Regions from separate parts of the Streptomyces sp. NPDC044002 genome, predicted to be linked through region 1. Evidence: riboswitches for the same ligand, from Rfam matches in the RefSeq annotation. Region 1 holds a riboswitch; each other region holds the start of a gene.
What was found. A riboswitch is a leader RNA that binds a small molecule or an ion and turns the genes downstream of it on or off. The one in region 1 is predicted to bind cobalamin.

Region 1 (3,555 bases):
CTTGAAGACGGAAGTGGCGTAGGCGTAGTTGCCCTTGGCCGCGCACTGCTGGACGGTCGAGGTCTTCGCCTGGCAGGTGATCTTCGCGAGGGCGGCGATCAGGTCCTGGCCGCCGAAGTTCCGCGGATCGCGGCCCACGGCCTGGGCGAGCACCGCCGCCTTGCCGATGGAGCCGCCGTTCTCGTACTTGGTGCCCACGAGGGTCCAGTCGTGGATGCCCCGCTTCTGGCCGTCCTTGCCGCCCTTGTCCATGAAGTCGACGATGTTGCGCAGGGCGGCGTTGTCCCCGCCTGTGGCGGCGAGCGCGTACGCGCCGTCGATGGTCAGGCCGTAGTCGGCGAATCCGGATTCGGGCCGGCTCTCGTAGAAGCGGCCTTGGACCAGGCGGGAGGGGGCCGTCAGGTACGCGGCGCCCTTCTGCAGGTCGGGCCCTTCACCGGCCGGCGGTGTGCTCGGGGTAGGTGGCGTGGTCGGGGTGGGTGGAGTGGTGGGGGTAGGCGGCGTGGTCGGGGTCGGCGGTTCGGCCGGCTTGGCGGTCAACGAGACGAGGTCACCGCCGGCGCCCGCGAGGGCAGCCGCCGCGGTGGGGTGGAGCCTCGGCTCGGTGTCGTCCTCGGCGAAGCCGAATCCGCCCGCCGGGAGCTGGTGCCCGGAGAGCCAGGAGACGCCGGCGTCCGCGAACGCCTCGTCGCCGAGGGCGCGCAGCGCCTGGGCGGCCCAGGCGGTGGCGGCCGGGTTGCCGGTCGTCTCGTAGGAGACCGCGGGCCAGGCGCCGGTCGCCAGCTGGGACCGCTTCAGGTGGTTCCGGGCCTTCTGGAGCACCGCCTCGTGGCCGCCGGCCCGCTCCAGGGCCAGGGTGATCAGGCCGGTGGCGCCGGCCTCGCTCTCGCACCCGGGACTGCCGGGCCGGATGAGGACGCTGGTGAATCCGCCGTCCTCGCACTGCAGGGCGGTCAGCCGGGCCACGGAGCCGGGGGGCGGGGTCATACCCGCGTTGACCAGCGCGATCATGGCCATGGCCTGGGCGTCGGCCTGCCCGGTCGTACGGAAGTCGCCCTTGGTGAAGCAGCCTTCGACCGTCTCGCCGTCGCCGATGTCGCGGGGGCAGGCGTACGTGACCAGGTCGCCGAGCAGGTCGTGCCCGCCGAACGCGCGCGGGTCCTTGCCGGTGGCCTCGGCGACCAGCGCGAGCCGGGCCGCGGCGGTGGCGTCCGGGATGCCGTCCCTGCCGGCCGGGTAGGCGTACGCGTCCGTCTGCGCGGGCGTCGCGAGGAAATCGGCGGTCTTCTTCGCCGCCGGGCTCTTGCGGTCGGCCGCCGCGAGGGCGAAGACGGCCTCCGTGGAGAGGAAGTGGTTGGGGGCCGTGGAGCCCTCGTCGACGACGCGCTCCCCGTCCGTCAGCGTCCCGGTGACCCAGCGGGCGGCCGCGGGTACGTCGATGCGTCCGGCCGGCACCCGGGGCGGGGCCATCGGGACGGTGGGGTCGGGGGTGGAGTAGCCGCGGACGTCGTCCGGGGAGAAGGACGGCCTGCCCTTGGTGCCGGCGATGTCCGTGCCGCCGTACACCCAGGCCTCCACGTCGCCCGGCTTCGGGTTCCGGGCCATGGCCCCTTGCTGGCTGTAGGACCACTTGCGCTGCCCGGGCGAGGCCGTCCAGTACGACCAGTAGGCGGTGGCCTGGGGCGTGAGGACGCAGGGTTCCTTGTCGGGGGTCGGGTACTGGGTGCCGGTGCCCTTGCCGATGCGGCAGAGGAAGGCGGGCCCGTCGTGGACGGTGCCCGTCATGGTGAACCCGGCGGTCTGCAGCAGCTCGTAGCCGGTGGTGGGGGTGGTGTCGCAGCCCTTCTCCACCTTGCCGCCGAACGGGCCGAAGTCCACGGCGACGATCGCCCCGGTGGTGGCCGTGCACCGCTCGATCGGGTCGGCCGAGGCAGGTGCCGCTGCGCCGGCGAAGGCCGCGCTCGCGGCGAAGGCCAGCAGCGCCGCCGATACGAGCGACAGCAGCCCCTTGCTTCCCGGGTGTCGCTCTGCTTGCTGTGCGGTCCCCACCACGGCCCCTCGTGTCAGCCGGGCGGACCAGTGCGTGGCAAAGGGCTCCACAGCCCGTGGGGCCACGGGGGAGCCGTTTCGAACCACGCCGTAGTCCGCGACGGCGTTTCTCGCTGCAGAATCCGGCTCCAGGCATTCCGACTCGCCCGGCGGTGCCGGGCCTACGGTTGCGGGTCAGCGCCGGATTTCGACCGGCTTCCCCTGGAGCTGAGTGCTTATCGGTCGGAGTGGACCACGCGGATTGACACACCGTCAAGGTGGTCTGCGTCTCACGCGGCAAGGCACGAGAACCCTCTGACGGATCCACCGCGCATCGGCTGGCAGACCCTTGATCACTCGGGTAGCGTCCTGGGCTGCCACATGGGGGAACCCGGTGCGAATCCGGGGCTGACGCGCAGCGGTGTGGGACGGCAGGGGGCCGTCACCGAGCCCGAATGCCCATCTGGCGAGGCACATCTCAAGCCGTACCACGCGTTCGGACGGCCGCCACCGAGCTCCGGGCTGCCCGCCTGCGAGAGCTGCGGTCGGGTCGGCGTCCCTCATTTCCAGGAGCAGGCCATGTCCCGTATCCGTACCCCGCGCCGCCTCGTGTTCGTGGCGCCCGCCGCGCTCGGCGCGCTCGTCCTGACCACGCTGCCCGCCTCCGCGACCTCCTCGCCCGCGCAGATCGCCACGTCCAGGACGAACGGTGTGAGCTATCTCAAGTCCCTTCAGGCTGCCGATGGTTCGTACGCGGGCAGTGGCCTGTCCAACGAGTGGGCGTTCGGTGCGTTCGCGGCAGCCGGCACGGCCGTCGCCGACGTCTACCCCGGCGGCGACACCACGAAGAACGCGCGCACCGTCTACCGCAACCTGCTGTCGACGGCGGGCTGGCCGCAGGCCTCCCCGGTGGTCACCGACTACGAGCGCGGCACGCTCAACGCCTACGCCGCCGGTATCGACCCGGCGCGCGTCTCGGCCTCCCGCAATCTGATAGCCGACATCTACTCGTACTGGCAGACGGCCGAGGCCGGTTACTTCGGCCCGTCCGGGAACTTCAACGGCACCGTCTTCGCGGCCCTTTCGCTGGGCGGAGCCAAGACCCAGGCCGGAGGTGCCCGGGTACCGCAGGCGCTGACCGACTCGATGGTCACCCGCATCCGTGCCAACCAGCACGTGGACGGCGGCTGGACCTTCAACAAGGCCGAGGGCAACCCGACCGTCCTGAACTCCGCGAGCGACGTCGACATGACCGGTGCGGCCATGGCCGCCCTGTGCGTGTCCGGTGTCCCGAACACCGACGCCGACGTCGTCCAGGCGAAGAACTTCCTCAAGAGCAGGCTCGTCTCCGGTAGCGGCGCGTTCAACTCCCTCTACGGGGTCAACACCAGCTCCAACGGCTGGGGCGTCGCCGGACTGAACGCCTGCGGGTTCAACCCGCAGACGGGTGCTTTCCTCACCGGCAGCGGCAAGACCCCGATCGATTTTCTGATCGCCAATCAGTACAACCCGGCGGGCGGCTTCAAG
Region 2 (3,555 bases), on a different contig from region 1:
GACCGCCGTCGTCGCCCTGTGGGAACCGCCGGAGGAACTGCGCCTCCTGTGTACGGCCAAGGGCGTCGGCCTGCCACAGGTCGCCGACGTCCTGAGCGCGCTGCGGCCGCACCGGCTGGTCGAGCTGGTCACCGGTTCCGACCTCGGATTCGGCGTCTACGAGGCGTTCTCGCCCGACACCCGGGTCGGTCTCCTCCGGTACATGGACGACCGGCGGCTGGCCGACCTCCTGCAGCGCTACGAGGAGGGGCCCCTCGTGGAACGCGTTTCCGGGATGCTGCTGGCGGACGAGTTCAGCGGCAGGGCCCATCACGTCCACCGCCATCTGGCGGCCGCACTCGTCGTGTCGACGATCGACGCCGACCACCTGCTGGAGTCCCTTCCGCGCCATCAAGCCGCCGCCGTCTGGGACTCCCGGTGGGCCCACGGCGTGGCCCGCACCCTCGAAACCTACGACGCCGACGCCGGGTACGGGGAACTGAAGCAGCTCCCGCAGATGCGGAAGGCGGAGGTCGTCTGGCACTTGTCCGCGGAGCTCCGGGCTCGGCTGCGGGACAGGGCGGACAACCTCTCCGACGACCAACTGCTCCGCGACGGGGGACGGCCGCTCTCCTGAGTCCGTCACCACCCCTTCCGGGCGTGACGACCGCATCTGGCAGACTTGGCCGGGTTGTCCCGGCGGTGCAGGACAGGAAACCGGTGTGAATCCGGTGCGGTCCCGCCACTGTGACCGGCCGCCGCGTGCGCGTGGGGGCCGGGAGTCAGACACTGACGCACCGCCTCTTCACTTCGACCGGGGACGAGGATCCCCCGGAGAGGCCTCACCATGTCGCGTGTCCGCGCCGCCGTGCGCTCCTTCCTGCCCTTCGCCCTTGTCGTGCCGCTCGCCGCCTGCGGCGGGCCGTCCGGGGCCGAGGGGCCCGGAGCCGGGGCGCAGGCCGCGCCCGGGTTCCCGTACACCGTCACCAACTGCGGTGTCAGCAGCACCTACCAGGCGCCGCCCGAGCGCGCCGTCACCATGAACCAGCACGCCACCGAGATCATGCTCGCCCTCGGACTCCAGGACCGGATGGCCGGCACCGCCTACCTCGACGACTCCGTGCTGCCCGCCTACCGGCCCGCCTACGACAGGATCAAGGTGCTGGCGAAGGAGTACCCGTCGAAGGAGGTGCTGCTCGGCGCCAACCCCGACTTCGTGTACGGAGGTTACGCCAGCGCCTTCGACAAGGGGCAGGGCCGGGACCGCGAAACGCTGGCCAAGGCAGGCATCGGAACCCGGCTGAGCGTGGAGTACTGCACCCAGGGACCGGTCGGGCTCCAACAGCTGAAGACCGAGATCACCGAGGTCGCCCGGACCTTCGGCGTGCCCGAGCGCGGCGAGGCGCTCGTGCGGGAGGAACAGCGGCGCGTCGACGCCGTCACCGCACGGGTCAAGGACCGGGCCCGGCCGTCGGTCTTCGTCTACGACTCCGGCGAGGCCTCCGCCTTCACCTCGGGAGGCAGCGGCATCGGCAACGAGATCGTCTCCCTCGCCGGGGGCGCGAACGTGTTCGCCGACCTCAAGGACACCTTCGGCGACGTGCCGTGGGAGAAGGTCATCGAGCGCGCGCCCGAGGTCGTCCTCATCTACGACTACGGCGGCACCACCGTGGAGGCCAAGAAGCAGCGCCTGTTGAACGACCCGGCGCTGGCGGAGGTTCCCGCCGTCAAGAACCGGCGGTTCGTGGTGCTGCCGCTCTCCTCCGCCGTGCTCGGCGTGCGCGTCGCCGACGCCGTCGAGTCCCTCGGCCGCCAGCTGCACCCCGACGCCCCGTGAGGCGCGGGCTCCCGCTGGTGCTGCTCACCGCCGCGCTCGCCGTCTCGATGGTGGCCGGGCTGGCCCTGGGGGCCGTACGGATCCCGCCCGGCCAGGTCCTCGACATCGTCCTCGGCGGGCCCGGCGCACGAGGGGCCTTCGCCTCCATCGTCTGGGACGTGCGGATGCCGCGCGTCCTGCTCGGAGCCGTCGTCGGGGCCGGGCTGGCCGTGGCCGGAGCCGTGCTCCAGGCCCTCGTGCGCAACCCGCTCGCCGACCCCTTCCTGCTCGGGGCCTCCTCCGGGGCCTCGACGGGGGCGGTGCTGGTCATCGTGTCCGGCGCGGGCGCTGCCGGAGCCGTGGGCGGGGCCGGGCTGCCGGCCGCCGCCTTCGCCGGGTCCATGGCCGCACTCGTCGCCGTCTACGCCCTGGCCCGCCGCGGCGGAACCATGACCACCGGCCGGCTGATCCTGGCCGGGGTCGCCGTGCAGTACATCCTGTCCGCGCTGACCAGCCTGATCCTCGTCCTGTCAGCCAAACCCGACCAGCTGCGCACCGCCCTGTTCTGGACCCTGGGCGGTCTCGGCGCGGCCCGCTGGGACGAACTCGCCCTGCCGGCCGCCGCGCTGATCGCCGGCACCGCCGCGCTCACCGCCCTGGCCCGGCCGCTGGACCTGCTGCTCGCGGGGGAGGAGGGCGCGCGCACCCTCGGCCTGGACACCGGCCGCTTCCGGGCGGCCGTGTTCGTGCTCACCTCCCTCGTGGTCGGGGTGCTCGTCGCCTACAGCGGGGCCATCGGCTTCGTCGGCCTGATGGTCCCGCACGCCGCCCGGATGGCCGTCGGCGCCGGCCACCGGGCACTGCTGCCCGTGGCCGCGCTCGCCGGGGCCGTCTTCCTGGTCCTGGCCGACCTGGTCGCCCGTACCGCGGCGGCCCCCGAGGAGGTCCCGGTCGGGGTGGTCACCGCGCTGGTGGGCGGGCCGTTCTTCCTGTGGATGCTGCGCCGCACCAGCCGCACCGAGGGGGTGGCGGGATGACGCGCCGACCGGCGGAACTCACCGTCGAGGCCCTGCGTTACGCAGTGGACGGGCACACCCTGCTGCACGGCGTCGACCTCACCGCCCGCCCCGGCGAGACGGTCGGCGTGGTCGGGCCCAACGGCAGCGGCAAGACCACCCTGCTGCGCTGCGTCTACGGCACCCTGCGGCCCACCGCCGGCCGGGTGCTCCTCGACGGGGCCGACGCCGCGGCGCTCGGCGCCAAGGAGCGGGCCCGGCGGGTGGCGGTGGTCCCGCAGGACGCCACCGGCACCTTCGGGCTGACCGTCCGCGAGGTCGTCGCCATGGGCCGCAGCCCCCACAAGCGCTTCTGGGAGCAGGACGGCCCGGAGGACCGGCGCCAGGTGGCCGGCGCGCTGGAGCGGGTCGGCGCGGCCGGCTACGCGGAGCGGCGCTTCGAGGAGCTCTCCGGCGGCGAGCGCCAGCGTGCCCTCGTCGCCCGCGCCCTCGTCCAGGAACCGGGCCTGCTGGCCCTGGACGAGCCGACGAACCACCTCGACATCCGCTACCAGCTGGAGGTGCTCGGCCTGGTCCGCGGCCTGCCCGCGACCGCCCTCCTCGTCCTCCACGACCTCAACCTCGCGGCCTCCTTCTGCGACCGGCTGTACGTCCTGTCGGCCGGCCGGGTCGTCGCAGCGGGAACGCCGGGCGAGGTACTGGACGAAGCACTGCTGGCGGAGGTCTACGGGGTCCGCACCCGCG
Region 3 (3,555 bases), 120 kb from region 1:
GTCTGACCGCGCGCCGCGCACACCTTCGGAGCCCTGCCTCCCCGGACGTCCGGGAAGGCAGGGCTCCGTTCATGTGGGTCAGCCGCGTCCGCCGGTGAGGCCGGCGCGGACCTCACGGGCGGCGGCCACCAGGTTCTCCAGGGAGGCCCGGGTCTCCGCCCAGCCGCGGGTCTTCAGGCCGCAGTCGGGGTTGACCCACAGCCGCTCGGCCGGGACGGCCTCCAGGCCGGTGCGCAGCAGGCCGGCGGCGTCCCCGGCGCTCGGGACGCGCGGGGAGTGGATGTCCCAGACGCCGGGGCCGGCTTCGCGGAGGTAGCCGTGGGCGGCGAGTTCGCGGGCGACCTGCATGTGCGAGCGGGCGGCTTCCAGGCTGATGACGTCGGCGTCGAGGTCGTCGATGGCCTGGACGATGTCGCCGAACTCGGCGTAGCACATGTGGGTGTGGATCTGCGTGTCCGGCCGGACCCCGCTGGTGGTGAGCCGGAAGGACTCGGTGGCCCAGTCCAGGTAGGCCGCGTGGTCGGCGGCCCGCAGCGGGAGGGTCTCGCGCAGGGCGGGCTCGTCGACCTGGATCACCGGCGTGCCGGCCGCCTCCAGGTCGGCCACCTCGTCGCGCAGGGCGAGGGCCACTTGGCGGGCGGTGTCGCCGAGGGGCTGGTCGTCGCGTACGAAGGACCAGGCGAGCATGGTGACGGGGCCGGTCAGCATGCCCTTGACCGGCTTGGCCGTCAGGGACTGGGCGTAGGAGGTCCAGCGGACGGTCATCGGCTCGGGGCGGGAGATGTCGCCGGCCAGGACCGGGGGCCGGACGTAGCGGGTGCCGTAGGACTGCACCCATCCGTGCTGTGTGGCCAGGTAGCCGGTGAGCCGTTCGGCGAAGTACTGGACCATGTCGTTGCGTTCGGGTTCGCCGTGCACCAGGACGTCGAGGCCGGTCTTCTCCTGGAAGGCGACGACCTCCTCGATCTCGCCCTTGATGCGCGCCTCGTAGCCGGCGGTGTCGATCCGGCCGGCCCGCAGGTCCGCGCGGGCCGCCCGCAGCTCGTCGGTCTGCGGGAAGGAACCGATCGTGGTGGTCGGCAGCAGCGGCAGGCCCAGGCGGGCCCGTTGGGCGGCGGTGCGCTCGGCATAGGGCTGGGAGCGGCGGCCGTCGGCGTCGGTGATCGCCCGGGTGCGGTCCCGTACGGCCGGGTCGTGGGTGAGGGCGGATGCGGCGCGGGAGGCCAGGTCGGCCCGGTTCGCCGCGAGTTCGGCGGTGATGGCGTCCGTGCCCTGGGCCAGGCCGCGGGCCAGGACGGAGATCTCCCGGGTCTTCTGGCGGGCGAAGGCGAGCCAGCGGCGGACCTGCGTGTCGATGTCCCGCTCGGCGGAGGCGTCGAGCGGGACGTGCAGCAGGGAGCAGGAGGCGGCGACGTCAACCCGGTCGGCGAGGCCGAGGAGGGTACCGAGGGTGGTCAGGGACCTCTGGTAGTCGTTGATCCAGATGTTGCGGCCGTTGACCACGCCCGCGACGAGGCGCTTGCCGGGCAGGCCGCCCACGGAGGCCAGGTCGTCGAGGTTGGCCGCGCCGCTGTCGGTGAAGTCGAGCCCGAGGCCCTCGACCGGGGAGGCCGCGAGGATCCGGAGGGCGTCACCGAGCCTGCCGAAGTACGAGGCGACCAGCAGCCTGGAGCGGTCGGTCAGGGCGCCGAGCTCTCGGTACGCGCGGGCGGCGGCGTTCAGCTCCGCCGGGGTGCGGTCCTGCACGAGCGCGGGCTCGTCGAGCTGGACCCATTCCGCTCCGGCGGCCCGCAGGGCGGCGAGGACCTCCGCGTAGACGGGCAGCAGCCGGTCCAGCAGGGTGATCGGCTGGAAGTCGGGGGCCACGCCCGGGGCCGGCTTGGCCAGCAGCAGGTAGGTGACCGGCCCGACGAGGACCGGGCGGGCCGTGTGTCCGAGCGCGAGGGCCTCCCGCAGTTCGGCGACCTGCTTGCCGGGGTCCGCGGTGAAGACGGTGTCCGGGCCCAGTTCGGGGACCAGGTAGTGGTAGTTGGTGTCGAACCACTTGGTCATTTCCAGCGGGGCGACGTCCTGGGTGCCGCGCGCCATGGCGAAGTAGCCGTCGAGCGCGTCGGCCGCGACGGCCTCGCGGTGCCGGGCGGGGACGGCGCCGACCATGACGCTGGTGTCGAGCACGTGGTCGTAGTACGAGAAGTCACCGGTCGGGATCTCGGTGATACCGGCCTCGGCCAGCTGCTGCCAGTTCGAACGGCGCAGGCCGGCTGCGGTCTCCCGGAGGGCTTCGGCGCTGACGCGGCCCTTCCAATAGCCCTCGACGGCCTTCTTCAGTTCGCGGCTCTGGCCCTGGCGGGGGTAGCCGTACACGGTGGCTCGTGCTGCCGCGGCTGCGGGCTTCGCTGTCACGGAACTCTCCTTCGCGAGATGTGTCCAGGAACGTCCCGGCAACGGGACGCGGACGCGAAGGGAACGCCAGAGCGTACGGACCGCGCTGCGGGAATGCAGCGGGCGCCGCTCGCTGTGCACGCCGACCCGCCCACGAGGTCACCGGGATGTCCGTACGCGGAACGGTCCGCGTACGGGCAGCGGGCAGGTCTTCGGACTCGCGGGCACGCCTGCCGGTCTCCCGGCGGGCACCTACTGGCCGTCGCTTCCCAGGACCGTTGTCCGGTCCCAGTGCGTATGACGGCGGTCGTTCCCGCTCACCGCTGCGGGGCAGTCCCGGATTCCCACCGGGTTCCCTCTTACGACGCATCCCGCCTGGCGGACGGGGCGAACCAGCTGCACCGGCCACCCTAGCCGACGCGGCGTCAGGGGCGGTGCAGCCGGGGGGCCAGGGCTGCCATCGCCGCCATCAGCGCCGGCAGCACCAGCATCGCCCACCGCAGGGTCGTCGCCTCCGCGAGGGCGCCGATGACCGGGGGGCCCGCGAGGAAGCCGACGTAGCCGACGGCCGAGACGGCGGCGATGGAGGAGCCGGTGTGCCCGGGCCGCAGGCCGGCCGCGTGGGCGAAGACGAGGGGGATGACCGCGGCCATGCCCAGGCCGAGCAGGGTGTACCCGACGAAGCCCGCCGTGGTCGTCGCGTCGAGGATCGGGATCAGGGCGCCGGTGCCCGCGACCACGGCGCACAGGAAGGTGAAGCGGGCCGTGCCGAGGCGGGCGCGCAGCCGGTCGGCGGTGAGGCGGCCGACGACCATGCCCGCGGAGAAGACGGCGTACCCGAGGCCCGCGGCGCCCGCGGAGGCTCCGGTCTCCTCCTTCAGGTAGACGGCGCCCCAGTCGTTGACGACCCCCTCCCCCATCAGGGCGCAGAACGCCACGAGCCCGGGGATCCACAGGCCCGGACCGGGCAGGGCCAGCAGGGGGCCGGTCCTGGACGGGCCGCCGGTCCGCGGCGGTTCGGGGGCGAGGGCCGTGGCCGCCGTCCCCGCGACCGCCAGCAGTACGAGGGCGGTCACCGTGAAGTGGGCCCGGATGCCGACGCCGGCGGAGGCCGCGAGGCCGCCCGCCGTGGCGCCGGCGATGCCGCCGAGGCTGAACATGGCGTGGAAGCCG

Region 2: another riboswitch for cobalamin. It lies ahead of AC07A6_RS02725 (ABC transporter substrate-binding protein); the one in region 1 lies ahead of AC07A6_RS10285 (prenyltransferase/squalene oxidase repeat-containing protein).
Region 3: another riboswitch for cobalamin. It lies ahead of metE (5-methyltetrahydropteroyltriglutamate--homocysteine S-methyltransferase); the one in region 1 lies ahead of AC07A6_RS10285 (prenyltransferase/squalene oxidase repeat-containing protein).

Annotation. Positions count from the first base shown of each region.
Region 1 is NZ_JBWKEZ010000010.1:17,363-20,917, forward strand. It holds gene AC07A6_RS10280 (prenyltransferase/squalene oxidase repeat-containing protein) at 1-2,049, opposite strand, end outside; cobalamin riboswitch at 2,371-2,509, shown strand; gene AC07A6_RS10285 (prenyltransferase/squalene oxidase repeat-containing protein) at 2,608-3,555, shown strand, end outside.
Region 2 is NZ_JBWKEZ010000002.1:258,606-262,160, reverse strand. It holds gene AC07A6_RS02730 (magnesium and cobalt transport protein CorA) at 1-616, shown strand, start outside; cobalamin riboswitch at 654-791, shown strand; gene AC07A6_RS02725 (ABC transporter substrate-binding protein) at 827-1,816, shown strand; gene AC07A6_RS02720 (FecCD family ABC transporter permease) at 1,813-2,832, shown strand; gene AC07A6_RS02715 (ABC transporter ATP-binding protein) at 2,829-3,555, shown strand, end outside.
Region 3 is NZ_JBWKEZ010000010.1:136,024-139,578, reverse strand. It holds gene AC07A6_RS10825 (CbtA family protein) at 1-6, shown strand, start outside; gene metE (5-methyltetrahydropteroyltriglutamate--homocysteine S-methyltransferase) at 79-2,403, opposite strand; cobalamin riboswitch at 2,581-2,781, opposite strand; gene AC07A6_RS10815 (MFS transporter) at 2,808-3,555, opposite strand, start outside.